4 regions of the Gottfriedia sp. NPDC056225 genome follow, and region 2 is predicted to be linked to each of the others. Evidence: predicted binding sites of a transcription regulator. Region 2 holds the regulator's gene; each other region holds the start of a gene.
The links. Region 2 encodes Rex, which represses fermentation and respiration genes when NADH is low (regulators of the CRP and FNR family bind a similar motif). Its sites were predicted from a motif close to TTGTGAAATATTTCACAA; they were not measured.

Region 1 (7,912 bases), on a different contig from region 2:
TTCCAAGCCATTTACGATTAGCCATTTCTTTCATAAATTCTGGAACTTTAAATACTTCCTTCTCTTCGCCTTCTACAAGGTCATATACATTATTTGCAACGTGGATGAATGTATCTAATCCAACTACATCCAATGTACGGAATGTTGCACTAGAAGGACGCCCAATCATTGGACCAGTAATAGAGTCAACTTCTCCAACACTGTATCCGCCTTTTAGCATTTCTTGTACAGTTACAAGTAATCCATATGTTCCGATTCGGTTTCCAATAAAGTTAGGAGTATCTTTTGCTAATACAACGCCTTTCCCTAAGACGTCTTCTCCAAAAGCTTTCATAAATGTAAGTACTTCTTCAGATGTATGTTTAGTAGGAATAACTTCTAATAATTTTAAATAACGTGGTGGGTTAAAAAAGTGAGTGCCTAAGAAATGTTTTTTGAAGTCATCTGAACAGTCTTCAGACATTGCTTCAATGGAAATACCAGATGTGTTTGAACTTACGATTGAACCAGGTTTGCGAAATGCATCTACCTTAGCCAATACTTGTTTTTTAATTGCTAAATTTTCAACAACTACTTCAATAATCCAGTCAACTTCATTTAAATGACTCATATCGTCTTCAAAGTTACCCGCTTGAATTAATGATAAGTTTTTCTTTGATGCAAGAGGAGCTGGCTTTTGTTTCAATAATTTCTGAATAGCCGTTTGACTAAATCGATTACGGAATTCTATGGAATCTGTAGTAAGACCTTTTGCAACGTCTTCCTCAGATAATTCTCTTGGTACAATATCAAGTAGTAATGTTGGAATTCCTATATTTGCCAAGTGTGCAGCGATACCAGATCCCATCACACCAGAGCCGAGTACAGCGGCTTTTTTAATTCTTTGGATCATATGCATTTCTCCTCCTCGTTTCTTGAATGAATACTCATTCACTTTCAAGATAGAACAATCCGTAGCAAATGAGCACCTCTTCTTTCACTATATGATAAATTCTCATTTTTCGCAATAAACAAAAAGTTCAAATTAATAAAATTTTACAATTTAGTTTAAAGTCTTTTTCTCGACCTTAAACCATTTTCCTTTTCCTTTATTTTTTTCATCTAAAACCATTTTTTACTAATAAGTTTATTTAATTAGGTTAGTCTAAGAAATGGAGGTGATAAGAAATGAAACGTGAAAGAAACCCATCAAAGGGTGGAGTTAGTGCAGCAAGTGTTCAAGGTAATGCGAGTCATGGAGATCAAGGACAAGAAAAAGGAAGACAAAGTAACAACCAACAGTACGGTAAAAAAAACATGGGGCAGTAAACTTTTTCAATAAAAAACTTAATAGCAAAACTAGGACAATTATGATTTTAGCAATTATATGAATAATGTTGTTTTACTAATAACTTACTTATCACAAAAAAATCCTGTAAATAAAGAGAAAAAGGCTGACTAAAAAGGATCCTCACTCAATCCTTTTTAGTTAGCCTTTAATTTTAAAATTATTTACTGAACATACCTTTTAATACGAATGCTACGTTTGCAGGACGTTCTGCTAAGCGACGCATGAAGTATCCATACCAGTCAGTACCATAAGGAACATAAACTCGCATGTTATATCCTTCTTTAACAAGCTCTAATTGACGCTCTGTACGAATTCCGTATAACATTTGGAACTCAAATTGATCATTTGGAATATTATGCTCTTTTACTAATTGTTTTGTGTACTCAATCATTGCTTCATCATGAGAAGCGATTGCAGTAAAGTTACCGTTTAATAAGTGCATTTTAATGATTTTTTTGAAGTTTTCATCCACATCTTTTTTCTCTGGGAATGCTACTTCAGCAGGCTCTTTATAAGCCCCTTTTACTAAACGTAAATTTGGGTTTAAACTGTTTAGATCTGTAATGTCGCTTTCAGTTCTGTATAAATAAGCTTGAATAACTGTTCCGATATTATCGTACTCAGATTTTAATTGTTTAAAGATACGAATCGTTTTTTCACAACGAGAGAAATCTTCCATATCGATTGTAACAAATACGCCATTCTTTTTAGCTGCCTCTAAAATACGACGCATATTCGCTAATACTAGCTCGTCCGAAATATCAAGACCCATCGAAGTCATTTTTAACGAGCATTGAGAATTTAATTTCTCCTTACCAATCGCTTCAATTGCTTCAATACAATGAGTAGCCATTTCATTTGCTTCCTCAACAGTGTCTACGAATTCTCCAAGATAATCAATTGTTACTTTTAAATTCTTTTTATTTAAGTCCTTAATAACTTTTGTAGCTAAATCGATTGTTTCGCCTGCAACAAAACGCCCTGCACCAAATCTTAGGCCATATTTTTTAGCCATTTTAGTTAAAAACTTATTTTTAGACATAAATAAAAAAGCATTCTTCATAACTTGTTCCATTACTCTACCCCCAGAATTAATCTTAACTTTTCTCTCTATATAATATTAATGTATCATCTTATGAAATTTGTTAAAACAATTATTTAATAATTTGTCGAATTTTGTTTATTGAAAATTGTATGCCCTTACTTAAAATTATATTATCATAATTTATTGATGGCGTCATCTTTGAAAATTATGGATAGAATTTTAAGATTTATTTCTATTAGCCACTACTTGATCATTTAATGCTTTAATTTCTCTAATTAAATTAACAACTTCTTGTTTCGCTTGAGGATACTTAGCATTCCAGTGTCTTAATAAATTGGGCTTTAATTTTGAGATATATGTGTACTTAATCCATTTTGCCACTTTTGCTTGCATTTCCTCTGACCAGTCCCCTAATAATAATTCGGTATACCTTTTTAGTAATGCTTGGGAATACTCACCATTCCATTGGCTGGCTAAATTGGGCATTGATTTTGAGATATACTCGTACATCATCATTTTTTCCATTTTTTCTTGCTCTTCCTCTGACCAGTCCCCTAATCTTAATTGCGTAAAATCTCTTAGTAATGCATCAAATTTTTCTTCAAACTCATTTTCCATCGATATCACCTTCCCATAATATAGACTTTACATGCAACTTAAATTTGAATAGTAATTTTTACTCTTTACTACCTCTTATATTTTCCTTTTTTTACCTCAAACTTGTTTTCCTTAAAATTATATTATATCTTCGACCAGTACTAAGACGATTATTTACAATTGTAAAGTAAAAATAATAAAGAATGGTTATTTTCATAGATAATATTGCATTAATGTCTTCAATTCCACTTTTCATAATTTGTTCACAGTTTCACAAACTTTTAATCATTATTTATTTGTATACTATGAATGTGTTTAAAGAACCCATAGGGAGTGAAACCAATTGGAACGAGATAGTATCCAATATTGTATCGATTTAGCTCTTAAAAAAAAGAAAATATTAGATCAAAGCTTAATTAAATATTTAACTCGTGCTGCATTAGCCTCAATTTATATAAGCTTTATTTTGATTGTCTGTTTAAAATTAGCTGAATTATTTAGATTACAGGATTCGCCATTTTCATCTATAGCTTATCCATTCGTTTTCGCTACAGCATTAATTATGATTATTTACGGTGGTGGGGAATTATTTACTAGTAATACAATGTATTTTACTTTCTCAACATTAGCTAAAAAAACGACTAAACTTGATTTAGTAAAAAACTGGATTGCATGTTATTCAGGCAATATTATTGGTGCGCTTATTTTTGCATTTATTTATTATTTAACTGGTTTAGCCAAAGATTTTCCTGCTGATCATTTTTTAAATGGTGTAGTCGACCATAAAATTCATGCATCATTTTTCCACTTATTTTTTAAAGGTGTTTTATGTAACTGGCTTGTTTGTCTTGCTTGTTTCTTACCAACTAGATTTAAAGATGATCTTGCTAAAATGTTACTGATCTTCTTATTAGTATTTGCTTTCTTCTTCTCTGGTTATGAACATAGTATCGCAAATATTGCTGTCTTTGTATTATCATATATTTTACCACATGAAGTGACGTTTACTTTTGGTGATGTTTTGCATAATTTAATCCCAGTTACATTCGGTAATATAATAGGTGGTTCTGTAGGTGTAGGAATGGCTTATTACTTCTTAAACAATGAAAAAAAATCAGAAGTAAAAGAATTAAAACGTGCTTCATAAAGCAGGTCTACCTGTCTTCATTTTTTGAAGGCAGGTTTTTTCGTGCAATTCTAAATTTAATATGGTAATAATGATTAATAAATGAAAATATTTCCTTTTCTGGTGGTGTTAAAATTGAAATACAATAAATTTGTTCGATTCATTATGTTCATTTCATTACTATGTTTCTTTTTATTAGCTTACGGCTTTGCAAAAGGTGCTTATACTGTTCTAAATCCGCAAAAAGGCAAACTAATTGCAAGCAATAATACACAAAAAAAGAAAGATGATGATAACGTACATAAAAGCGATCAACTAAAAATCGTTGCATTAGGTGACTCACTTACTCGAGGAGTTGGTGACGATGAAGGGACAGGCTATGTAGGGAGATTAAAAAACAATCTTCAAAAAGAGTACAAACAGTCCACGTCTATATCGAATTTAGCTGTTAGTGGTGCAAAAACATCAGATTTACTTCATGATTTAAAGAAAAAAAATATTCAAGAAACACTAAGCACTGCAAATATTGTCGTTCTTTCCATTGGTAGCAATGATTTATTTCCAGGTGCGAATCAAATGAATGAACAATTTTTAAAAACGTATCGACCTGATGAAAAAACATTTCAAAATAATTTAAGTTCGATTTTTAAAATAATACATCAACAAAATCCAAATGCGTCTATTTATACTTTTGGCTATTATAATCCGTTTCATAATGTTCAAGGTCTCGATGCATCTTCAAGCTTCGTTTATAGATGGAATAATCTACTTGAATTAGCAACTCTACAAGTTAAGAATGCTTACGTAATTCCAACATTTGATTTATTTTATAACGAAGAAGATCAATATTTATACACTGACCATTTTCATCCAAACAAAGACGGTTATATAGAAATGGCAAATCGTTTAACTAGTAAAATCGGAAGTCAGCTTCGAGGTGAGTCGAATGAATAAAGTACTTAAATTAGAAGGAGTTTCAAAAAGCATTAAAGGTAAAGTACTAGTTGACCAAATTTCATTTGAAGTTTACGAAGGTGAGGTATTTGGTTTTCTTGGTCCAAATGGAGCTGGTAAAACAACAACTATTCGTATGTTAGTCGGTCTAATAGCACCATCAAAAGGTACGATTGAAATTGCTGGATTTCCCGTTAATACGCACTTCAAAGAAGCAATGAAACAAATTGGATGTATTGTAGAAAATCCCGAATTATATGGCTATTTAACTGGATGGGAAAACTTAAATCAATTTGCGAGAATGTTAGGAATTAAAGATGATAAAAAGATCATCGAAGTCGTAAATCTCGTGAAACTGAGCGAAAGAATTCACGAAAAAGTAAAGACGTATTCATTAGGAATGAAACAAAGGCTCGGTATTGCCCAAGCCTTACTTGGAAGACCAAAGCTTCTTATACTAGATGAACCGACAAATGGTTTAGATCCGGCTGGTATTCGTGAATTGCGCGAATTTATTCATCTGCTAGTCAAAGAGCAAAATATAAGCGTATTTATTTCAAGTCATTTATTGAGTGAAATTGAAATGATCTGTGATCGAGTAGGAATTATTAATAAAGGAAAAATGGTAAGAGTCTCTACTGTAAAAGATTTAGTAAAAGAAGCGGCTGAACGTGTTGAATGGCGAGTCTCTCCAACACAAAAAGCAATAGATTTATTAAAAAAGGATTCTACAATTCAAGATATAAACGTAAAAGATGACCTCATTCTTTGCCGAATGTCACCTTTAAAAATTAACGAGATTATTCAATGTTTCGTAGCTGAAGACATTCAGGTTAACGGCGTTAAAACGATGTCTGATACATTAGAGGATTTATTTATGGAAATGACAGGAGGCGAAGTTCGTGGCTGAGCTAGTTAGACTCGTCTTTAACGAAATTGAAAAAATGGTAAGGAAAAGAAGAATACTTGTTATTTTTATCATTTTAGCAGTACTCATTCCAATTTTTGTTTATGCTCAATTGCAGCAAACGGAAGAAACAATAAAAAGACTCGGAACGGATAATTGGAAAGTATCACTTCAACAAAAAATAGTCGACCAGCAAAATAGATTAAACTCAACTGGAATTCCTGATGAATGGAAAAGTTGGTTAAAAGTTCAAATCGATCAAGAACAATATTATTTGGATAATGACATAAATCCAACAACTCCTGGTGCGCCTACATTTATACGTAAACTAATTGAACAAAGTATTGGATGGCTACTTCTACCTTTATTGGTTATGGTCATTACGATTGATATTATATCTGGAGAGCGAAGCGACGGTACGATAAAAATACTGTTAACTCGTCCTATTAAAAGATGGAAGGTCTTACTTAGTAAATATATATCCATCTGTTTATTAATCTCTTTTCTTCTAGTCTTATACGGTGTAATGGCCTATATTGCTTCAGGATTTGTATTCAGTTTTAAAGGCTGGACCGTCCCTGTGCTAACAGGATTTGTCATCAAAAATAATCAGCTAATAACAGACTCAGTTCAACTAATCCCACAATGGCAATACATTATGATGGCTTTTGGACTTGCATGGTTCGTTTGTATTATTATTGGAACGTTATCATTTATGGTATCAGTATTAGTCCGAACTACACCCGCTGCAATGGGCATTATGCTAGCAGCACTAATTACGGGTAGTGTCCTTAGTGGTCTGGCTACATCTTGGTCAGGAGCAAAATACTTTTTTAGTGTAAATCTCGGGCTAACAGACTACCTAGCTGGCCAGCTTCCATCCATAGAAGGATTAAACATGCACTTCTCCCTAATGAACCTATCCATTTGGGGACTATTAGCATTACTAATCTCTTTCATTGTATTCGTTAAACAAGATATGAATTAAAATGGCTAAAGGGGATCGGAAAAGTATAAAATTCTTTCCCTATTCCCTTACTCCATCTCTTCCCTTTAAACTGCTCTTTGGCTCTACATGAATATGTGTATAATGAATTCCGTGCTGTTCTTGTAGAATCATTTCGATTTGGTCCGTTATATTATGACTTTTACTCACATCAATACCGCCATCCACCTCAATGACTACGTCTGCAATCGTTGTATTTCCGTACATTCTAGCTCTTAGATCAACTACTTTATGTACACCTGGTACTTGATCAACAGTTTCACTAAACAAAATCATTTCATCTGGATTAAACCCGTCAGTTAGTAGAAGAGTTGAATCATAAAAAATCTCCCATGCAGTTTTGCAAATAATAACACCCACTAAAATGGCAACGATTGGGTCAATAATCGGAAAACCAATTGAAGCTCCAAGTACTCCAATAGTCGTTCCCAAACTAACTAACGCATCAGATAAATTATCCTTAGCTGAAGCTGCAAGCCCCTTACTCTTCGTTTTTTTTGCAACCTTATTATTATAAAAATAAATACCAAACATAAATATCCCAGAAGCAAATGCAACTACAGCAGCTAATCTATTTGGAGTCCCATATTCCCCAATGAATAGCTTCCGAATATTTTCAATGATTACTTGTAAACCAACTGACATCATAATAAAAGACGCAATTAAAGTAGCGATTTGTTCTGCTCTTGAATGACCATATGGATGATCTAAATCTCTTGGTTTTCTTGCAATCCTTATCCCAATAAATACGGCCAACGTCGCACCAATATCAGTCACATTATTAAGCCCATCAGCTAAAAGAGCACTAGAATCTGTATAAAAACTAACAAGCACTTTGACCGACGCAAGAACCAAATAGGAAACAATACTCAACAAAGCTGCAAAATCTAACTGCTTTTGAAGCCCCTTCTCCATAAACTCACCCGCCCTAATAAAAAATCATATGG
Region 2 (7,912 bases):
CTCATGAAGAAAATGGTAGAATGATTACTTTTATTCCAAATGGAGCAAAGTATGAATTTATTTGTAAGGAGCTAATTAATAATGACCGTTTTAGCAATTGATACTTCTACAAATGTTATGGGGATTAGTCTAATTAAGGACCAATCTGTTATTGGAGAAACGATAACATTTATAAATAAAAATCATTCTGTCCGATTAATGCCAGCCATTAATACATTAATGGAAGAATGCAATATAAAACCTAAGGAACTATCTAAAATAGTTGTCGCAAAAGGACCAGGCTCTTACACTGGAGTGCGCATTGGTGTAACAGTAGCAAAAACATTGGCCTTCACCTTAAATATTCCGATTATAGGCGTTTCAAGTCTGAAAGTACTAGCTGCGAATGGGCGATTTTTTAATGGGTTAGTTTGTCCTATTTTTGATGCAAGGCGTAATTTATTATTTACTGGTCTTTATGATTTCAGAGGGGAACCTACTAATAGTGTTTTAGAGGACTGTAATATTGATCGCAGTTTATGGGTTGAAAAACTTAAATCATATAATGAACAAATTTTATTTATTGGTAATGATGTATCATTACATAAAGAATTTATTATAGAGCACTTAAAAGATCAGGCTGTTTTTGTGAATGCTAGTATGAATAATCAGAGACCAAGTGAACTGTTTACATGTAGTTTAGAAGAAAGTGAAGAATCAGTACACAATTTTTCACCAGAATATTTAAGATTATCAGAAGCAGAAGCTAATTGGCTAGCTAGCCAAGAAAAGTAGGAGGATATTATGATCTCATCGGTTGCTTTTCGGAAAATGAAAGAAGAAGATTTAGAGCAAATAGTGGAAATTGAAAAAAAATCGTTCCCAACACCATGGACATATGATGCATTTTATAATGAACTATATTCAAATCAATTTGCGAACTATTTAGTTGCTCAAGTTGATGAGAAGATAATTGGATATTGTGGATTATGGGTAGTCATTGATGAGGGACATATTACAAATATAGCTATTTTACCGGACTATAGAGGGAAGAGTCTAGGTGAAAAGTTACTTCGAGCAGTAATGGAAACTGCTAAAAACCTTGGAGCAGAAACATTAACATTAGAAGTAAGGGTATCGAATCATGTAGCAATGGGACTGTATCGTAAGCTAGGATTCCAAGACGGTGGGATTCGAAAAAGCTATTATACAGATAATTTTGAGGATGCATTAGTGATGTGGGTGAATTTGAAATGATGAATGAAAATTGTTTAATACTGGCTATAGAGACAAGTTGTGATGAAACCTCAGCAGCTATTATTAAAAATGGAAATGAAATTCTAAGTAATGTAGTAGCAACACAGATCGATATACACAAACGTTTTGGTGGAGTAGTACCTGAAGTTGCTTCACGTTTACATGTTGAGCAAATAACTGTGGTAATTGAAGAAGCAATGGAGCAAGCACAGATTAACTATGAGGATTTAGCTGCCATTGCAGTTACAGAAGGTCCAGGACTAGTAGGTGCATTACTAATTGGAGTAAATGCTGCAAAAGCAATTGCCTTTGCTCATGGATTACCTCTAATAGGTGTTCACCACATTGCAGGTCATATATATGCCAATCAATTAGTACAGCCTTTACTATATCCACTATTAGCTTTAGTAGTTTCTGGTGGGCATACAGAGCTTGTTTATATGAAGGAAGATGGCGTTTTTGAAGTAATAGGAGAAACACGAGACGATGCGGCAGGAGAGGCCTATGATAAGGTTGCTAGAACGCTTAAATTGCCTTATCCAGGTGGTCCACATATCGACCGTCTAGCACAAGAAGGAACTGCAAATATTCCATTTCCTAGAGCTTGGTTAGAAGAAGGTAGTTATGATTTTAGCTTTAGTGGTTTAAAGTCAGCAGTTATTAATTATATGCACAATGCTGAACAAAGAGGTGAGGAAGTATCGCCAGCTGATGTAGCGGCCAGCTTCCAAGCAAGTGTAATTGAAGTAATTGTTTCAAAAACGATTAAAGCTGCAAAAGAATATGATGTAAAACAAGTTTTATTAGCAGGTGGAGTAGCAGCTAATAAAGGATTAAGAGCTTCATTACAAAATGAGATGAATGACTTAAATGATATAGAATTAATTATACCACCATTATCACTTTGTACGGATAATGCAGCGATGATCGGCGCAGCTGCTTTTATCAGATTAAAGCAAGGGAAACTAGGTAATTTGGCACTAAACGGGAACCCTGGCTTAGATTTAGAGAATATGTAAAAAGTACTTATTCACAATTTTTTTAATAAAATGTGGATAAGTACTTTTTCTTTGTTAAAAACTTATTAAACTATGTGCACAAAAATGTGTATAACATTGCTGGTTTTCTGTGGATAATGTGTATAAACCTGTGTAAAAGCTAAATTGTAGCAAATGATATGTGGATAAAAATGTAGATAAGAAAAAACGGATAGCGATCAGCATATCCGTTTAATCATTACTCTTGTAAGTTTTCCCATTCTTCCATTAGGTCTATTAACTTAGCTTCTAAATCATTTTTCTTACTTGTTAATTCCTGTACTAATTGAAAGTCACCGTAAACTTCTGGTTTGCATAGTTCTAGTTCGATTGTTTCTATATCAAGCTCAAATTGCGAGATATTGCTTTCAATCTCCTCAATACGACGCTGAGTTTGACGAAGTTTTTTCTTTAATTCTTTGTCTTGTTGATAATCGGAAACTGGTTGAGATGATTGTTTAACTTGTGTTAACATAACTTCTTTTTCAGCTTGTTCTTTCTCATATGCTTCGTTTTTCTTAAATTGGTAATAGTCATAATCACCTAGATAAATTGATAATCCTTCTTTTGCTAGTTCGAAAGTTTTTGTGGATAATCTGTTCATAAAATAACGATCATGTGATACAAACAAAATAGTCCCAGGATAATCTAATAAAGCATTTTCTAAAACTTCTTTACTATCTAAATCCAAATGGTTGGTAGGCTCATCAAGAATTAGAAAATTAGCTTTTTTCATCATAAGTTTTGCTAATGCTAATCTTGCTTTTTCTCCACCGCTTAAAGAGGTAACGATTTTAGTCACATCATCGCCAGAAAATAAAAAATTCCCTAATATTGTTCGAATTTCTTGTTCAGGCTTTAATGGATAATCATCCCAAAGTTCATCTAATACTCTTTTATTAGATGTAAGCTTAGCTTGCTCCTGGTCATAGTAACCGACCGAAACATTTGCACCAAAATCAATTGTTCCTTGTAATTTATTTAAATCACCAATAATCGTCTTAAGTAATGTCGACTTTCCAACACCATTTGGCCCGACTAATGCAACACTATCTCCTCGGTTCAATACAAACTTCATTGTGTGATCAATTGTAGGGATGCGGTTATATCCAATAAATAAATCTTGTACAGAAAGGACGTCATTTCCACTTTGTTTTTCAATTGCAAATGAAAAATTAGCTGAAGAATCTTCTCCAAGTGGCTTGTCTAATCGAACCATTCTGTCAAGTTGTTTTCTACGACTTTGTGCTCTTTTTGTAGTTGAGGCACGTGCAATATTACGTTGTACAAAATCTTCAAGCTTAGAGATTTCTTCTTGTTGTTTTTCGAACTGCTTAAGCTCTTGTTCATATTGAGCAGCTTTTAAATCAAGATATTTACTATAGTTACCAACAAAACGTTGATGCCTACGATTAGATATTTCATAAACAATATTTACAACTTGATCAAGGAAATATCGATCGTGTGATACAATTAATACCGCACCAGGATAAGATTGTAAATAACGCTCTAACCAACTAAGTGTATCAATATCCAAGTGATTTGTAGGCTCATCCAGTATTAATAAATCAGGCTTTGTTAATAATAATTTACCTAAAGCAAGTCTTGTCTTTTGCCCACCGCTTAACGAAGAAATTTTTGTTTCGTAATCTTCATTACTGAAACCTAAGCCACTAATAATTGAACGAATATCTGCTTCAAACTGATAACCGCCGTTTTCTTTGAATGTATATTGAAGATGATCATATTCATTCATAATCTTGTCATAAACAGACTGATTAGAATAGACTTCTTCTTGAGTCATTTTTACTTCTAATTTTCTCATATTTTCCTGCATCTCAACTAAATGATTAAAAACAGAATAATATTCTTCCCATATCGTTTGATCACTTTGTAATCCAGTATTTTGGGCTAGGTAGCCTACAGTAACGTCCTTAGGCTTATTTATCTCGCCTCCGTCGTAAGACAATTCACCAGCAATTATTTTGAGTAATGTAGATTTTCCAGCACCATTACGACCAACAATCGCAACTCGATCATTCGTTTGAACTTCTAATTTTATATTTGAAAGAATAATGTCACTACCAAAATACTTTGAGACATTATTTACTTGTAAAAGAATCATGGATAACACCTCATTGCAAAATTTTTTATCTGAGTAACTGTAGACTGTCAAAATTCTTAAATATAGTGTATATTTTACATTAGAACAAGTACTTTATAACTAAAGTAAAGCTAAATTACACACCATAGTAAAAAGAATTACAGTAAGTGGGGGATTAAAAAATGGACTCGGAACAAATTAAAATTCCACAAGCTACTGCTAAACGTCTACCTTTATATTACCGTTTTATAAAGAATTTGTCTTTATCAGGTAAACAAAGAGTTTCTTCAGCAGAGTTAAGTGAAGCAGTAAAGGTAGATTCCGCTACGATTAGAAGAGATTTTTCTTATTTTGGAGCACTTGGAAAAAAAGGATATGGATATAACGTAAATTACTTATTAACTTTTTTCTCGAAAGCGCTTAACCAACATGAAGTGATGAAAGTTGCATTAATTGGTGTAGGTAATTTAGGAACTGCATTCTTACACTATAATTTTATAAAAAATAATAATACTAAAATTGAAATGGCATTTGATATTGATCCAAATAAGATTGGAACTGAAATTGGTGGAGTACCTGTTTATAATTTAGATAATTTAGAAGACGTAATGAATGATGATATTCAAATCGTTATTTTAACTGTACCTGCACCTGTAGCTCAATCAATTGCAGATCGATTAAATGGAAAAAATATAAGAGGAATCTTAAATTTTACTCCTGCTCGAATTAGTGTACCAGAACATATTCGTATTCATCATATAGACCTAGCGGTTGAACTACAAACATTGGCATATTTTTTACAACAATAAATTTAGATTAATTTAAAAACCCCCAAATTATTGGGGGTTTCTTTAATGTAAATTTAACTGCTGAAAAACTACAAATGTGTTCATTAACATGTGTGTTAAAATTGGAACGATAATTGAATTTGTACGTTTGTATAAATAACAAAATACGAAACCAATTAGGAAGTAAGATAAAAAGAATGGTAAGTCGCCATGCATAAACGAAAATATTGCTGAACTAATCCCAGCAGAAATAATAAATGGTAAGCGATTATAAAGTCTTTTGAAAATGATTCGGCGGAAAATTATCTCTTCTAATATCGGTGCTACTAGACTTGGTATAATAATAAATGCAGGATTCAGTTTAGCGATATTTAAGATATTTTGAGTATTTTCGGAGCCTGTATGTAAATTGAATACATAAATTAAAATGATATTACACACAATTTGAGTTGCCATCGTAATGAAGTAACCTAAAATTACCCAATTTAATATTGTACGATAGTTATGCTTAAAATTCTTCATTCCTTCAAAAATGGGCTTATGTAATAAAATCAGTATAATAATTAAACCAGTTATGAAGCTAATACAACTCCATAAGGCCACCGCTTCAAGAGAAGCCGTTTTCTTTTCCACTCCAGCGTATAAATTACTATTTAATAAATAGGGAACCCCAAATGCCGCCGAATATTGAATAACAGCATAAGTTAAGATAATCAATAAATCTCTAGTTTTCAATAAGATAGCTCCTTTGTGTTGATATTTTTCATAACCCAAAGGTTGATAACAACATGTACATTATTTTACTCGTTTCTTTAGTTTCTTAAAAGAAATTTTCGTTTTTTATTTTACATTTAATTGTAAAGATAAAACTTAATATATTTCGACAAGAAAAGTGCCTGCTTCAGACTTGCAAAATTTTTTAATATTATTTAAACTATTAATTGTGTTAGCACTCAATATTAATGAGTGCTAAAAAATAATGATTTGATTATTGAGGAGGTATTACACATGTTAAAGCCATTAGGTGATCGTGTTGTAATTGAGCTTGTTGAGTCTGAAGAAAAAACTGCTAGCGGTATCGTGTTACCAGGTAGTGCACAAGAAAAGCCACAAGAAGGCAAAGTTGTTGCAGTAGGTACTGGACGTGTACTTGAAAATGGTGAGCGCATTGCTTTAGAAGTATCTGTAGGTGACCGCATTATCTTCTCTAAATACTCAGGTACAGAAGTTAAGTACGGTGGTACTGAATACCTAGTACTTCGTGAAAACGATATTCTTGCAATCATAGGTTAATAAAATAAAATACTTAAATTAAAAAATAAATTTTTTAAATTATAAGGAGGTCATTTCAATGGCTAAGGACATTAGATTTGGTGAAGAAGCTCGTCGCGCAATGTTACGTGGTGTAGACGCTTTAGCTGATGCTGTAAAAGTAACATTAGGACCAAAAGGACGTAACGTAGTTCTTGAGAAAAAATTCGGTTCTCCATTAATTACAAATGATGGTGTTACTATCGCAAAAGAAATCGAATTAGAAGATGCATTCGAAAACATGGGTGCAAAATTAGTTGCAGAAGTTGCTAGCAAAACGAACGAGATTGCTGGGGACGGTACAACTACTGCGACAGTTTTAGCGCAAGCTATGATTCGTGAAGGTCTTAAAAACGTAACTGCTGGTGCAAACCCAATGGGTATCCGTAAAGGTATCGAAAAAGCAGTTGCTGTAGCAATTGAAGAATTAAAAACAATCTCTAAACCAATTGAAGGTAAAGAGTCAATCGCTCAAGTTGCTGCAATTTCTTCAGCAGATCCAGAAGTTGGACAATTAATCGCTGAAGCAATGGAGCGCGTTGGTAACGACGGTGTTATTACACTTGAAGAATCTAAAGGCTTCACAACTGAATTAGAAGTAGTAGAAGGTATGCAATTTGACCGCGGATACTCTTCACCATACATGGTTACAAATTCAGAGAAAATGGTTGCTGAATTAGAAAACCCATATATCTTAATTACAGATAAAAAAGTAACAAATATTCAAGAAATCTTACCGGTACTTGAACAAGTTGTTCAACAAGGTAAGCCACTATTAATCATTGCTGAAGATGTTGAAGGTGAAGCACAAGCAACAATCATCGTAAACAAATTACGTGGTACATTCAACGCAGTTACTGTTAAAGCTCCTGGCTTTGGTGACCGTCGTAAAGCAATGTTAGAAGACATCGCAATCTTAACTGGCGGTGAAGTGATTACAGAAGAATTAGGATTAGATCTTAAAACAACTAACATCACTCAATTAGGTCGCGCTTCAAAAGTTGTAGTAACAAAAGAAAACACTACAATCGTTGAAGGTGCTGGTGAAACAGCATCGATCCAACAACGTATCGGTGTAATCCGTGCTCAATTAGAAGAAACTACTTCTGAATTCGATCGCGAAAAATTACAAGAGCGTTTAGCTAAATTAGCTGGCGGTGTAGCAGTAATCAAAGTTGGTGCTGCAACTGAAACTGAATTAAAAGAACGCAAATTACGTATTGAAGATGCATTAAACTCTACACGTGCTGCAGTTGAAGAAGGTATTGTAGCTGGTGGTGGTACTGCATTAATGAGCGTATACAATAAAGTAGCTGCAATTGAAGCAGAAGGTGACATTGCGACTGGTATCAACATCGTATTACGTGCACTTGAATCTCCAGTTCGTCAAATCGCTACAAACGCTGGTCTAGAAGGATCAGTAATCATTGAAAAAT
Region 3 (7,912 bases), on a different contig from region 2:
AAAATTGCTAGGGCACTGTCATCCTTTGCTTTACTAGCGTAATATGTCAAAAATGTTGCGCTAATATATAAAACTGAAATGATTGCAATGATTACAACACTCCATGAATAGATACTTGTTAATAAATTTTTAGCTAAAAATTGAACGACCCCGTTTTTTTCAAAAATATATCCTCCACCAGAGATTGTTAGAACTGTACAAAGTGATGCAGGTATTAACAAGCCAGTCGCTCCGTATAGGAATAAATATACTTTATTTTGCTTTGAACCGTAGTTTGAAAATGCGTAGAATGATCCTCTAATTGCTAACAGTACTAGTGATATACTACCTGGGATTAATAAAGCTGTACCATAGTAGAATGCAACACTTGGAAAGAATCCAATAATCCCTACAAAGAAAAATACAAAAAATACGTTGGTAATTTCCCATACTGGTGATAAATATCTACTAATTAAATTATTTATTAAATGATCCTTCTTCGTAACCTTTCCGTAATAAGCAAAGAATCCCGCACCGAAGTCAATTGATGCAATGATGATATATCCATATAGGAATGTCCATAAAACGATTATTCCTAATAACTCAATATTCAAAGAAGCTCACCCTCCTATTCATCAGCTCTGTTCACTCTTAATAAACAAAGCCTATTTTTTTAAACGATATTGAAGTTCATCTTCGGGTGGATTATGAATGAACATTTTTCGAATTACGATTGTACAAAACACTCCTAAAAATACATACAATACAAAAAATAACCAAAACATTCCGCCTAGTCCTTTGGCTGTTGTGGCCCCTTCTGAAACCTTCATATATCCTCTTAATATCCATGGCTGACGGCCAACTTCAGCAATCATCCATCCTAGTTCGATATTAATCATCGCTACTGGTCCGGTCATTGCTAGTCCACGTAATAGCCATTTATTGTGCATCCAATTTTTCTTTTTAATTGAAAATACAACAAAAATAAAGGTCATCGATATAATTAAGCCAACAAAGGTCATCTTAATATCAAATAAATAATGTATGTATAAAGGTGGGGTCTCATCTTTTGGAAATTCATTTAAACCGATTACTGGCGCATTGAAATCTGAAAAAGATAAAAAGCTTAATAATTTAGGAATGCGAATTTCATATTTTACTTCATGGGTCTGATCGTCTAGTGTTCCGAATAAGACAAAGTCAGCCCCTTTCTGTGTTTCAAAGTGCCATTCGATTGCGGCTAACTTTTCCGGTTGGTATTTAGCAAGAAATTTTGCTGAGACATCCCCTGTTATTCCAGTTAAAATGGCGAATATTAATCCTAATGTAGCCGCTAATCGTAGACCTTTTCGTGTATATTCTGTATTCATTCCTCTTAATAATTGAATTGCAGCAATCGAAGTCAATATGAGAGCAGATGCAACATATGCAGTAACGATTACATGCAATGTTTTTGATGGTGCCGCTGGATTAAACATCGCGGCAATTGGATCGACCGTTTTAATGGCTCCATTTTCCAAGGTAAAACCTTGTGGCGTATTCATAAATGCATTTACGGTAGTGATAAAAAATGCTGACAAGGTCGATCCTAATATTACTGGTAAAATAATTAACCAATGATAAATAGGCTTTTTAAAACGATCCCATGTATATAAATATATTCCAAGAAAGATTGCTTCAAAAAAGAAAGCAAATGTTTCCATAAATAACGGAAAACTAATAGCCTGACCTGCAATTCTCATAAAGCTCGGCCATAATAAAGATAGTTGTAGACCGATACACGTTCCGGTAACTACTCCAACTGCAACAGTAATGGTGTAGCCTCTAGCCCATCTCCTTGCCATCAACGAATAATGTGGGTCTTTTTTTACTATCCCTAAACCCTCAGCAATCGCAATCATTAATGGGATCCCAACACCAATCGTTGCAAAAATAATGTGAAATACTAGTGTCATACTTGTTAGTAATCTACTGAGTGTGACATTATCCAACTCCATCTGCTATCCCCCCTACACTGTAATATCTTATTGTCCATTGGAATTAATTATTCTAAACAAATTTTTACTAATGTTACTATTTTGTGAAATTTATCACTCTATATACTTTTCACGTTCGCATCTATAAAAGTATGTTCCTCTAGCAATAAAGGTATACGTTAAGTTACGGATTAAGAAAGGTGGAAATAAAGAAAGAAAAATTGGCGAAGATAGGGCATAGTTTCACTTATGCCTGAATTAGAAACTACGTCGATTTCTCTTTCTAAACGGGAAAAAAACCACAAGAAAATATCTCGTGGTTTACTCCTTAATAGTGCTTACAGTTAGCCCTTTATATTAATTTATTAATCGGACAATGCGTTTCTTTTTCCAAGAAAATTTGTAGTAAAAATAGTTTAGACAAAGGCCAACTATAAAGGCTGCCGGATATCCTACCCAAATTCCTTTCATTCCGAGATATGTGTAATGAGACAATAGATAAGCTACTGGTACTTCAATGCACCATATTACGAAAATACTAATGAGAGTTGGCCAGAGAACTGCGCCGCTTGCTCGCATTGTTGACGTCAAAATAAATGAATGGCCAAGGATTAAATATCCCCATAATGTGATCATTAATAAACTATTCGCAATTTGAACTGTACTTGCATTTGTTAAGAATAAATTTAAAATCGGTTCCGAGAAAAGATAGGTTAATAAAATGACTATGCCCCCTAGCACATAGTTAAGTAGTAATCCAATTTTAATAACTTGGTTTAATCGTTCAAACTGATTCGAACCAATTGACTGGGCAGCAAAAATTGATACTGCAATACCAATACAGATTGACGGCATCTGAACATAGCTTAATAATTGATTTACTACCCCATATGAAGCTGTAGCATTTGATCCATAATGATTAACAAACGTAATAACGGCGATTTCTGAAATAGAAAGAAAAACCATATTTATACTAGTCGGTATACCAATTTTTAAAATTAATTTTAATAGTTCCAAATCCATTCGTAAATATTTTCTAATTGATGAATCAATCCTAAGAGGATGCTTCGTTTTATATAAGTAAATAATTAGAATGATACATGTTAAAATCGTTGAAACAACTGATGCATACGCCGCTCCGTAAATTCCTAACCTCGGAATACCAATCCATCCAAATACTAAAGGCGGTAAAAGGGCAACATTTAAAACCGTACTCAATACCAGAAAGTAAAATGGAGTTTTCGAATCTCCTATACCTCTCATGAGAGTCGTATAAACCATATAGATAAATAAAACTGGTATTGACCAAAATAAAATCGACGCATAATGACTACTTACATTAAGAATATTTTCAGGTGTCCCTATTAATTTAAGTAAATCTTTAATAAAAAGATTACCAATAATAGCTAAAGCGACAGCAAGAATTAAAGTAAAAGTAAGAGTTGTTCCAACAATGGCTTTTAACCTCTCATCAAACTTTGCTCCATATGCCTGACCGATTAAAATTGAACTACCAGATCCAATTCCAATAATAAAAGAAACCAAAAAGAAAAATATTGGAAAGAACGCAGAAATTGCAGCTAGAGCATTTTCTCCTAGCCAATTCCCCACTATAATCATGCTAAAAACTTGGCCAATTGACTGCAGAATATTACTTAAAAGCAATGGAATTAAAAACAGAATCATAGGACGTAATAAAGTAAATTTTGTTACCTTTTGCCTATCGGGATTTATCTCTGATGTAATCAAGCTTGATCACCCTTGCCATTAAATGAGTTATAACCTCGTTCACCGAACGGTTGCAGTTTTTCCAGCCATTTTTCCTCAAGCTTCTTTAAATCGCCCTTTATACCTAATGGACTAATATCTTCTTCTTTCAAAACTTCTAATTCCTCAAAAACAAATGATTCTTTACCATATTCATTCCATTCTTGTTGAAGAGCTTGATTTGTACAAGACCCTGCCTCTAATTCAAATTTCTTTCCATTTATTGTTTTTAAATTTTTAGTACTTACAATAAATATTTTTTCATTTTTAACATTCCTAATTTGGTATATTCCTGCTTGCACTTTCGTTTCTTTATACTGCATTTTTAATTCTTTTTTCCTACTCATTTCATAACAATCCTTTCTTTTACTAAACTTTTAGCCAATAACTACTTCCATCTGCCTTACGATCAATAAATCCATACTCAATTAAATATCTTCTTAAAATGACATAGTCATGGTAAATAGCTGTTAGTACTGCATTTATCTCTTTTTCTGTATATGACTGATTTGGTGAAAATCTTTTAGCGATTTCTCTCAAAACTACGAGTTTTTGTTTTTCCTTTAATGGAAATTTTGTTAATGGGCCATCCACGCCTTCAGGAAAATATTTCTTTAAACTTTTTTCCTTCTCGTCTTCTGTAATGTTATAACGATCATCAACCATTTTCGCCGTTTTATGAAGTGGCAAAAAGTTTGGAGCATGCTGATCCTTTTCCTTTAAAAGCTCCATCAATACGAGGAATAATTTCGCTTGTCGCTCTTTTTCTTTTAAAACAAAGCGATGATTCCTAATTGTTGAAGCACTGCCAATTCCGGTTTCTTTTTGAATATCTGCATCACTCTTACCTTGGTAAAAAAGACTTAGAAGATGGTTTTGATGTTCAGTTAATCCTGTCAACTTTTTATCAAGTTTAATTAAATAGTCGAAAACAGAATTATGATTACGTTCTATATGAATTTTCATAAACTTTTCAGCTTCATATAAAACACCAGAATCTTGGTAAACAATTCCTTTCTCAATTTTTTCACTACAAAGGAGGCATGAATAATGATCCTTCTCTTCGCTATACCCTTGTTTTAATTCTTTATTTCCAGCATTCCAAAAAGCATCTAAATTTTCCATTTGGCAAACACAACCTTTTATCGTCTATTAATATACAAACAAATAATAAAAATGTTTATTAATTAGTAAACATAATATGTCATTGTTTATAAATTGTCAATTTCATTAAAATTTAATTCCAAAATTCATATATTGATCAAAAAATCTTTGTAATATTCACTGCAAATGAAATTCATTCAATTATTTTCAAAAATAATAATTAAATGGCATTTATTTTTAACATTTCCAGTTATTACCTGAAAAAACTTACAAAATAGTACTTTGTTCCCTTTACAAACATATTCACTTAAGACACCAGAACCAATTTAAAATCAACAATTGACAATTCTTTACAGTACTTTACAATTAAATTGTAAAGATAATTTAATATTTGTCATATTTCAGCATGTTAAAAAGAACTATTTTACTTATTATTTTCTTAATAGACTAATATTTTTTAAGAAAAAACAGTAAAATTAAATATATAAACAAATCAGGCTTTGACTATATATCGTTCACGTGTAATCGGAAGTGATTTCTATAAAAGTTAGGGGGAAGTTATGTCAATTTACCAAGAAAAACTTATTGAGCTTTTATCCGTCGAACAAAAATTCGATAGATCGTATTTGCATATTAAACTATTATTTAATCAAGAAATTGAGCTTCATTGGGAAATTGACAACAAAACGGCTAATCTTTTGAAATCAAAAATTAATTTTGATGAGAATGTGAAGTATAATCTTTCGTTAAATAGTTCTTGGTATGAGGAAAAAGGTGAGTTTACTAGTTTTGTAACTAAAACTAGTAATCATAAAAGCGAGAAAATCTACTTTTCATGTTCAGAGGAATACCATCTCCAACTCCATTCCATAAAAAATATGAAAGATCTTAGAATACTAATCGATTTGCCTTATTTATCAATTACTCGATCAAGTTCAAAAAACGAAAAGAATAACTCGAAACGGTATAAGCTTTATGGGTGGATTACTGTTGCGACTATAAGTCTTCTTTCTATTATTTTAATAGGTTATAAGAGTCACACTTGTGTCTCAAAATCCTTTTTTTGTGGAAAAAAACCAGCAAAAGCTGAAAGTGTTGCCAAGGCACAAAACATAAAAGTTAATGAAAAACAAAACAAGATAGAGCAGCAAAAACAAGATTCAAAGAAGACTTCAATTAAAAATGTCTCTCAACCGAATTCTCAAATAAATGAACCAGACGTTAGATATGCAAAACAAGAACCCGTAAAGAAGCCCGTCCTATCAATCTACCCAACTACAGAGTTAAAAAACGTAGTAAGTTATAGCATCCCAGAAGGCAGCGTAGCACTTACATTTGATGATGGTCCATCGAAATATTCAAAGGAATTTGTTAATATATTAAAAAAATACAAGGTCGGGGGAACGTTTTTCTATATTGGGGAAAATGTTCAAAGATTCCCTGAAAATGTTCTATATGCATATTCAAACGGCTACTCAGTCGGAAGCCACTCTATGCACCATTATGACTTCGTAAAACTATCTTATAAACAACAAGAAAATGATTTAATTCAAACGAACAATCTAATCAAAAATATTACGAAGCAAGACACAGTTCTCTTTAGACCTCCATACGGAGCAAAAAACGAAGCAACTATTCAATTAATGCAAAAACATCAATTTAAAATGGTTTTATGGAATAAAGATACTGAAGACTGGAAAAACCGCAACACAAATACAATTATTCATTATGTAAAAAGCTACACCGAGTCTGGTAGCATCATTTTACTTCATGAATCCAAACCTTCTTTAGATGCTTTACCTCAAATTATTGAATATCTTAAATCAAAAAATTTAAAAATAGTTAGTTTAAATTAAAAAAGTAGTCACGCTATAGTGACTACTTTTTTATTCATTTCTTCCCTGCATCAGTGTAAAACTTCTCCCTTGTTAGTTCAAAAATGTACGAAAATTTATTTTCCTCATTTGTTGACTCTCTCTCGATTTTACCTTTATTACTAAATTTATTTCTCTCTAGTAATTGGATAGATTTTTGATTTCCCGACTGAACATCGCCTTCTATTGTTTGTAGATTTAATACTTTGAATCCGTAATCTAGCACTGTTTCAATTGCTTCCTGCATGATTCCTTTTCCTTGAAGCTCCGGTGAAAGTTCGTATCCGACTTCCCCCTTTGATTGTTCGATTGCAAAATTCCACAAACAAATTGTCCCAATCAATTGATCACTTTCTTTAAGTGTAATTGCCCAAAGAACCCATTCATTACGTTCTATTCCTTCATTAATCATATTAATGTATTGCAGTGCTTCATCTATCTCTTTTACGAGCGGTCGGCTAATATACTTGGACATTTCTTTATTTGATCGCAATGCAAATATTTCATTTTTATCCTCTTGGTTCATTTGTCTTAAAATTAATCGTTCCGTGATTAATTTTGGAAATGGTTTGAAATTAAGGCTCTCCATTCTAATTTATCCTCCAATTGAAATACTTAAATCAGTACAACTTGTTTCAATTCTATTATCTCTAATCTAATTATGTAATGAAATACTTCTAATAGAAAAAGCACTACTTTATGTAATGCTTCTTTTACGTATTTATTTAGTTTTTATCATGAAATATAAGAACCAATTTCCATGAATGCCGTCTTCAATAGCCGCTCGATTAAAGACATTTTTAACAGTTTGATTCGTTGTACTGTCGGCAATTTTTAGATAAAAGCGACTATCGTATTGTTCTCCAATAAATAAGGCCTCAATTCCTTGTTTAAAGGTTTTCCCACATACTTGTGTAATTTTGGCTTCAATTGTTCTTCCAGTTAATATTCGATAAACTTGTTGAAACGCTTCATAATGTCTAACATCATCTTCACGAATCTCATTAATCACTACTTTTGTAGCATCATTTGGTGCTTGTTGTCCTAATTGTGCAAGGCAATTGATTGCATTATATTTTAAGTTAATCGCTTTTTCAATGTCTCTTTCTAGTTCAGCGTTTAACTGTCTATAGTAATCGTAATAACTATTTGGATTTTGATAAGAATACATATGTCCCCTCCTCTTTACCACATATTACTTTATGGGTAAAC
Region 4 (7,912 bases), on a different contig from region 2:
GGTAGTGCAGATGGCATGGCTACCGATCAAGGGGCGTATGCTCTTGAATCTTATGACCGATTCTTAAATGGAAAAAACAGCCTTTATAATATGACAGATGCCCCTGTAACGATCGTCACTAAACAAATTAATGGTTTACCAGCTACAATCGCACTTGTGGACGAGCCAGCAATTGTTGCTGCTCGAACGGCTTATGATGGGTTAGGACTAGCTCAAAAAGGATTAGTAGCGTCGGTAGTTTTAGATCGATTAGTTGATGCTGAGGATGCACTTAGAGCATTAAAAAACGAAACGACATTAGTCGATCTAGTCGTTAATCAAATAAATGCTCTACCAACTACTATTACACTAGCAAATGAAGCTTCGGTAGTATCAGCTCGCAAGGCATATGATGGCTTAACTCACACTCAAAAAGAAAAAGTATCTATTAATGTATTAAACAAATTAGTCGCAGCAGAAACTGCAATTACTACATTAAAAAATCAAGCTAAAGCAAGTGAAGTTCAAAATAAAATCAATGCATTACCTTCACAAATAAAGCTTACGAATGAATCAGCTATTGTAGCTGCAAGAGCGGCATATAACGGATTAACAGCACCACAAAAAGCTTTCGTAAGTTCTACAGCTTTAACTAAACTCGTATCGGCTGAAAAAATAATTACTAATTTAAAAAATGCGGCAAAAGCTGTTAAAGATAAAATTTCGGCTTTACCAACTGTAGGAAGTGTCAGATTAACAAGTGAAACGGCGATTAAAGCAGCCCGTTCTAGTTACAATGCACTTGACTCAAATCAAAAAACACTTGTAGGAAGTATTTCTAAACTTACTGCTGCAGAAGCTAGACTTGCGCTGATTAAGGCTGATAAAACATTACCAACGATAAAAGGTGTAACAAATAATGCCTATTACAAAGTAAATAAAACAGTCCAAATAAGCGATAATGTTGGCATTTTAACAGCTACGTATACGATAAACGGAAAGTCTTATCCGTATTCATCTAGTAAAGTTTACTCAGCGTCTGCTAAATATACTGTCACTGTAACTGATTTGAAAGGAAATAAAAGAACAGTTGTATTTTACATCGATAAAAAAGCTCCAACTAAACCGTCAGTAAAGAGTATTTCAAGCTCTACTACGAAAGTTACTGGAAAAGCAGAAGGGTATAGTACGATTTATATACTTCAAGGCTCTAAAAAGATTGGAACTTCAAAAGTATCATCCTCTGGAGCGTACTCTGTAAAAATAGCAAAACTAAAGAAGAAAACGAAACTAACAATTTATGTAGTAGATCGAGCAGGAAATAAAAGTGCAAATACGATTGTAACAGTTAAATAGTAATCTATAACATTAAAAAAATATGCTCGAAATGGATGTTTTTTTAGTTGAAACGACCTATAGCTAAATTAGCGGTCGTTTCAATACTTTAATAAGGAGGGGAATGCGATGAAAAAGTGGTTAGTTTCCATACTTCTAATACTTATACCGACATTGCTAATTGGCTGTGGAAAAAATGATTCCGCCGAAGGAAAAAAGCAAATTCCGAACGACGGAATATCTCAATCAGTAGTTAACACAATTAAAGAGAATAACGCAAAAGAAAGCGCCGAAAAAAAGCAAACTACTGAAAAAAAACAGAGTGATGAAAAAAAGCAAACCTCTGATAAAAAGCAAAGTAACGAAGTCAAACAAGAGCAAACGGAAAGCCCCAAAAAAGAGGAAATAAAAAAGGAAGTAAATAAAGCACCAACTCAAGAAAAAAAATCAAGTAGCACAGATAAAACAGAAAAGAAGTCGAATGCTCCTCCGAAAGATACAAAGAAGAATGACGTTGCAACGACGAAAAAACCAGCAAGTGGCAAAAAGGATAAATATCAAACAGATCCAGTACCAAAGGATAAACCAAAACCAGTAGAACCTGGTGATCCTGCAGTTGTTCCTACTAAAAAATTAACTGTTACCATTTCAATTGTTTGTGACACGATTTTAAATAATATGGACAAGTTTAACCAAGATAAATTATCTGTTTTGCCAAAAGATGGAGTAATCATGGCAAAAAGGACAGTTGAGTTTTCAGAAGGAGAAAGCGTCCTAGATGTATTGAAACGCGAAACGAGAGCATCCAAAATTCAAATGGAAATGGAATTTTACCCGGCATATAATAGCGCTTATATTGAAGGAATCAATAATATTTATGAATTTGATTGTGGTGAGCTTTCTGGTTGGATGTACAAAGTAAATGGATGGTTTCCAAATTACGGAGCAAGTCGCTATGAACTAAAAGATGGAGATGTCATTGAATGGGTTTATACATGCGATTTAGGACGTGATGTCGGAGGGTATGTAGAAGGAGTAGAGAATCAATGAGGGATGCTTTCTCATCATGCCATCCTTTCATAAATATGTTTTATTTTACAGCAGTCATTATTTTTTCAATGTTTTTTCTTCATCCTGCCCTATTAATCATTTCACTTTTAGTGGCAGTCAGCTATTCAATTTATTTAAACGGAGTCAAATCGGTCAAATTTAATTTCTTTATGATGCTTCCAACAATGATTATTGCAGCAATTATAAATCCAACCTTTAGTCACGCAGGTGTGACGATTCTTTATTATATTGACGATGGGAATCCAATAACACTTGAATCAATTTTATATGGTATTGCAGTTGCTTGTATGCTTGTTACTGTCATTAATTGGTTTGCTTGCTATAATGCCGTAATGACTTCGGATAAATTTATCTATCTATTTGGAAGAATCCTGCCAAGTTTATCTTTAATATTCTCGATGGTGTTACGATTTGTTCCTAGATTTAAAATGAGAATAAAAGAGATTGCTGAAGCACAAAGATGTATTGGTAAATCTACGTCAAATGGCAATGTTTTTCATCGTGTAAAAAATGGTCTTAACATTATTTCCATATTAGTTACTTGGGCATTAGAAAATGGAATAGAAACAGCCGACTCAATGAAATCTCGCGGTTATGGACTTAAAGGTCGTACTGCATTCTCAATTTTTAAATTCGAAAAAAGAGATCGAATAATATTAGTGATCTTTATTGTATGTACTACCATTATTTTAATTGGCACGTATCAAGGAATTACATCTATTAAATACTATCCAGCGATTTTAATAAAGCCTTTAACGATATGGAATCTTTTTGTTTATTTTACTTACTTGTTATTTTTATTTACCCCTATGATTCTGAATATAATGGAGGATTTGAAATGGAAATCTATCAAATCAAACAGCTAACCTTTTCTTATCCAGAAAGAGAATATAAAGCGATTGATGATGTTTCAGTTAATATAAATCGAGGTGATTTTACAGTCATAATCGGAAAATCGGGTTGTGGTAAAACAACATTATTACGACATTTAAAAACAATTATTACACCTCATGGAAATCGAAGTGGCGAAATAAACTTTATGAATGAACCAATTGAATCACTAGATTTACGAACAGTAGCGAGTAAAATAGGTTTTGTGTCGCAAAACCCGGATAATCAAATCGTAACTGATAAAGTGTGGCATGAGCTTGCATTTGGATTAGAAAGTCTTGGAATTGATAATCAAACAATACGACTAAGAGTAGCAGAAATGGCTAGTTTTTTTGGTATTCAAAATTGGTTTATGAAAAATGTGAGTGAGCTATCTGGTGGTCAAAAGCAGCTGTTAAATTTAGCATCAGTTATGGCAATGCAACCAGAAGTATTAATACTAGACGAGCCAACCTCACAATTAGATCCAATTGCAGCGGCCGAGTTTTTGGAAGCAATTAAAAAGATAAATAATGAATTAGGCGTTACGATCATCTTAACAGAACATCGATTAGAAGAAGTTTTTCCGATGGCTGATAAAGTAATCGCAATGGAAAACGGTAAGATAATTGTTCACGATACACCTGTACGTGTTTGTGAATGTTTAATGAATGAAAAAATTGATTTAATAAGTGCGTTGCCAAGTGCCATGCAAATCTATTCGAGCTTGCCTAGTAATGAGGAATGCCCCGTTACGGTTCGAGACGGAAGAAATTTTTTAGATAATTTTCTTAATGGCAAATCCATAAAAGAGCAGAATTCTCAAGTGAAAAATGATATGAATAACAACGAAAACGCCATTGAATTGAAAGATGTATGGTTTAAGTATGAAAAAAATGGGACGGATATTTTAAAAAGTTTGTCTCTTAAAATACAAAAAGGTAAATTTTATGCCATTATGGGTGGAAATGGAACAGGAAAATCAACAACTCTATCAGTAATAGCAGGAAATAATAAACCTTATCGTGGAAAAGTTTTACTAAATGGAAAACCAGTTGCGAAATACAATAATAAAGAGCTATTTCATAAAAATTTAGGCGTATTACCTCAAAATCCTCAGAGCTTATTTGTGAAAAAGACTGTAGAGCTTGATTTATATTCGATTGTAAAGGATCGAACATTTAGTAAAGAGGAGATGAACAAGAAAATTTCTGATGTTTCTATCTTAGTTGAAATAGAGCATTTGCTAAAGGAACACCCTTATGATTTAAGTGGCGGAGAGCAGCAACGAGTAGCGCTAGCGAAAATATTACTTTTAGAACCTAAGATTCTATTACTAGATGAGCCTACTAAAGGTTTAGATAACTGTTTTAAAGAAAAGTTTGCCAAAATTTTAAAAGAACTTACTCAAACTGGTGTAACGATTTTGATGGTATCACATGATCTGGAATTTTGTGCAAAACATACAGACAATTGTGGACTATTTTTCGATGGTAATTTAATTTCGGAAAGTACTGCTACAGAGTTCTTTGGTGGTAATAGTTTTTATACAACTGCAGCAAATCGCATATCTCGCAACTACTTTAAAGATGCCATAACAAATGAGGATGTGATTGCATTATGCAAAATGGCAATGCAATAAAATCAAGAAAAAGAAGTATGCTAGCGACCTTTCTAATCTTAATAGTAATTCCACTTACAATTGCATGTGGAATCTTACTATTAAATGATAGAAAATATTATTTGATTAGTCTTCTAATTATTTTCTATTCTATGCTTCCATTTGGAATGGTTTTTGAAAGGCGCCGTCCTCAAGCAAGGGAGTTAATTGTGATCGCAGTACTATGTGCGATTGCCGTAGCTGGAAGAGCAGCATTTTTTTGGATCCCCCAGTTTAAGCCGGTTGTTGCAATCGTCATTATTGCCGGGGTAACCTTTGGAGCTGAAAGTGGATTTTTAGTTGGAGCAATGTCAGGCTTTGTATCAAATTTCTTCTTTGGTCAAGGTCCATGGACACCATGGCAAATGTTTTGTTTTGGAATCATTGGATTTATTGCTGGACTAATATTTCATAAAAATAGACTCCCCAAAAAAAGGCTTATCCTTTGTCTTTTCGGTGGACTATCAACATTTTTTATCTATGGCGGAATCATAAACTTTGGGGCACTATTAATGTGGTCTTCACACCCAACTTGGGAAGCTCTCATAGCAACATATTTATCCGGTGTACCATTTGATCTAGGCCACGCAGCAGCAACGGTCATCTTTTTAGCGATCCTTGCTAATCCAATGATCGAAAAATTAGAACGAATAAAGAAGAAATATGGTTTAGTAGAAAGTCGATAAGAAAAAGTATATATCGATAGCTTCTGTCATTCACTGAAAACATAACATTTGGTTATGTTTTTTTGTACATTAAGAAAGTATAAATTGGCAGAAGAACAAACGACGTAGTTTTCAATTTTAGGAATTAAGTATAAGTGCAAATACCCCACTGTCTTCGCCAATCAGCGAGTTTTCTTTATTGTAAAGTAATAAATGTGAACTTTTTATGAAAATATTACCGGGGGTCTACGAAATAAAATTATGATAGTATTTTTATAAGGAGGGGACGAGAAATGGAATTTAAAAAGGCAAATTACATGTTAATTGGGGTACTTATTTTATTAAGTGCACTAAAATATATCGATGTTGTACGCAATTTAATAAATAAATCAAATGAAACTTATTACGTATTTTTAGGAGTTGTAATTGTAATAACAGGTATAATTTTTATAGTAAGTCCTTATTTTATGAAGGATAAACAAAGTGATTTTTCTATTGAAAGTTAAACTAATGTGATCCTAAATTAAGAAAATGTCTATCTTAATTTAGGATACGATCTAAATAAAAATTATAAACTTCTATCTAACATCTTCTAAAACACTCCAGTTCCAAGAAAATCTATTCATAAAAAAAATGATATGTAGAATATTTAACAAATGATTGGTGAATCTATCCGTATAAATGAAGAATTGGTATTTTACGGAAAGGAAGTCTAACGAAATATGTCAACATGGTCCCAAATATATAATCCATTACATAATATTTGGCTTTCTGCTTTAATGGCAGCTATTCCAATTGTATTTTTTATTATCGCATTAACAGTTTTAAAACTAAGAGGTTATATAGCAGGGGCATTAAGTATTATTGTTGCAGGTATTGTGGCAGTATTAGTTTATGGAATGCCAATTAAAATGATCGTGTCATCTGCTGTATATGGAATATTGGCAGGGATTTGGCCAGTTGCATCAATCGTACTAGCAGCAATATTTCTATATAAACTAACTACTAAAACTGGTCAGTTTAGTATTATTCGAAAAAGTATTGCATCCATAACGGAAGATCAACGAATTCAAGTTCTATTGGTGGCCTATTCATTCGGCGCATTTTTAGAAGGGGCTGCAGGATTTGGTGCGCCAGTTGCCATTACTGCTGCGATTCTAGTTGGGCTAGGGTTTAATGCATTAAATGCAGCGGCGATCTGCTTAATCGCAAACATTGCTGGTGGAGCATTTGGAGCAATGGGAATACCTGTTAATGTCCCAGCACAATTGACTGGTCTAGATGGACTTACAGTTGGTAGATATACAGCACTCGTTCTTCCACTAGTAAGCATTTTAGTACCATTTCTACTTGTATTTATCATCGATGGTTTTAAAGGAATTAGACAAACACTCCCAGCCATTTTAGTGAATGGAATTTCATTCGCCATTACACAATTTGCAGTATTGTATTTTTTAGGCGCAGAACTTGCAGATATATTTGCAGCAATTGTAAGTTTAGTTGCAGTATCATTATTTTTACGCTTATGGAGTCCAAAAGAAATTTATAAAATTCAACAAACAGAAAGTAAAGCTTCAAACGCAGAAGAAAGGTATTCGTTTAATCAAATCATCTATGCATGGTTACCATTTATTCTACTAACTGTTTTTGTGACAATATTTAACTTAAACTTTATTAAAGCTCTATTTGTACCCGGAGGAGCACTAGCAAGCCTTGTATTTTTAATACCTGTACCATTTTTGAATAATTTAATTATTCGAAAACCACCAATTGTCCCAACTGATACACCTTATGCAGCCGTTTATAAATTAGATTTATTTTCGTCAACTGTAACGGCCATTGTATTAGCAGCTATTTTAACAATTATTATTTTTAAATGTAATTGGAATTTAGTTAAAGAGACCGCCAGTGAAACTTTTACAGAATTAATATCACCAATACTAACCATTTGTAGCGTTTTAGCTTTTGCCTACATTTGTACTTATTCAGGAATGTCATCAACGCTTGGACTAGCGTTCGCTTCTACTGGCGACAAGTTCCCACTATTCTCACCAATACTTGGATGGATCGGTGTATTCCTAACAGGTTCCGTTGTAAATAGTGGATCATTATTTGCACCATTACAAGCCGTAACAGCAGCACAAATCGGAATCCTCCCAGAAACAATGGTTGCCGTAAATGTAATGGGAGGAACAATGGCAAAAATGATTTCCCCACAATCAGTAGCAGTTGCAACAGCAGCAGTTGGACTTGTTGGACAAGAATCAAAGCTTTTTAAAATGACAATAAAGTACAGCCTGTCACTATTAGTTTTAATAGGCATTGTTAGCTG

Region 1: ACFCYN_RS06620 (formate/nitrite transporter family protein) is a predicted target of Rex. The motif match lies at 3,232-3,249, and genes of this name have one in related genera.
Region 3: ACFCYN_RS04960 (cytochrome ubiquinol oxidase subunit I) is a predicted target of Rex. The motif match lies at 2,058-2,075, and genes of this name have one in related genera.
Region 4: ACFCYN_RS15725 (lactate permease LctP family transporter) is a predicted target of Rex. The motif match lies at 6,219-6,236, and genes of this name have one in related genera.

What each region holds. Positions count from the first base shown of each region.
Region 1 covers NZ_JBHJTJ010000006.1:68,533-76,444, forward strand. The annotation lists gene ACFCYN_RS06600 (3-hydroxyacyl-CoA dehydrogenase/enoyl-CoA hydratase family protein) at 1-889, opposite strand, end outside; gene ACFCYN_RS06605 (YuzL family protein) at 1,168-1,308, shown strand; gene ACFCYN_RS06610 (proline dehydrogenase family protein) at 1,488-2,405, opposite strand; gene ACFCYN_RS06615 (DUF2573 family protein) at 2,595-2,993, opposite strand; gene ACFCYN_RS06620 (formate/nitrite transporter family protein) at 3,316-4,119, shown strand; gene ACFCYN_RS06625 (GDSL-type esterase/lipase family protein) at 4,234-5,052, shown strand; gene ACFCYN_RS06630 (ABC transporter ATP-binding protein) at 5,045-5,962, shown strand; gene ACFCYN_RS06635 (ABC transporter permease) at 5,988-6,947, shown strand; gene ACFCYN_RS06640 (cation diffusion facilitator family transporter) at 6,987-7,880, opposite strand.
Region 2 covers NZ_JBHJTJ010000066.1:711-8,622, forward strand. The annotation lists gene tsaE (tRNA (adenosine(37)-N6)-threonylcarbamoyltransferase complex ATPase subunit type 1 TsaE) at 1-101, shown strand, start outside; gene tsaB (tRNA (adenosine(37)-N6)-threonylcarbamoyltransferase complex dimerization subunit type 1 TsaB) at 82-774, shown strand; gene rimI (ribosomal protein S18-alanine N-acetyltransferase) at 784-1,236, shown strand; gene tsaD (tRNA (adenosine(37)-N6)-threonylcarbamoyltransferase complex transferase subunit TsaD) at 1,236-2,255, shown strand; gene ACFCYN_RS23020 (ABC-F family ATP-binding cassette domain-containing protein) at 2,473-4,398, opposite strand; gene ACFCYN_RS23025 (redox-sensing transcriptional repressor Rex) at 4,560-5,186, shown strand; gene ACFCYN_RS23030 (CPBP family intramembrane glutamic endopeptidase) at 5,229-5,900, opposite strand; gene groES (co-chaperone GroES) at 6,174-6,458, shown strand; gene groL (chaperonin GroEL) at 6,517-7,912, shown strand, end outside.
Region 3 covers NZ_JBHJTJ010000004.1:73,345-81,256, forward strand. The annotation lists gene ACFCYN_RS04955 (cytochrome d ubiquinol oxidase subunit II) at 1-593, opposite strand, end outside; gene ACFCYN_RS04960 (cytochrome ubiquinol oxidase subunit I) at 645-1,976, opposite strand; gene ACFCYN_RS04965 (MATE family efflux transporter) at 2,313-3,641, opposite strand; gene ACFCYN_RS04970 (GIY-YIG nuclease family protein) at 3,701-4,069, opposite strand; gene ACFCYN_RS04975 (DUF2087 domain-containing protein) at 4,092-4,847, opposite strand; gene ACFCYN_RS04980 (polysaccharide deacetylase family protein) at 5,387-6,682, shown strand; gene ACFCYN_RS04985 (GNAT family N-acetyltransferase) at 6,717-7,289, opposite strand; gene ACFCYN_RS04990 (ferritin-like domain-containing protein) at 7,422-7,871, opposite strand.
Region 4 covers NZ_JBHJTJ010000024.1:21,588-29,499, reverse strand. The annotation lists gene ACFCYN_RS15755 (Ig-like domain-containing protein) at 1-1,335, shown strand, start outside; gene ACFCYN_RS15750 (DUF4430 domain-containing protein) at 1,444-2,364, shown strand; gene ACFCYN_RS15745 (energy-coupling factor transporter transmembrane component T) at 2,361-3,251, shown strand; gene ACFCYN_RS15740 (ABC transporter ATP-binding protein) at 3,224-4,897, shown strand; gene ACFCYN_RS15735 (ECF transporter S component) at 4,876-5,601, shown strand; gene ACFCYN_RS15730 (hypothetical protein) at 5,874-6,086, shown strand; gene ACFCYN_RS15725 (lactate permease LctP family transporter) at 6,303-7,912, shown strand, end outside.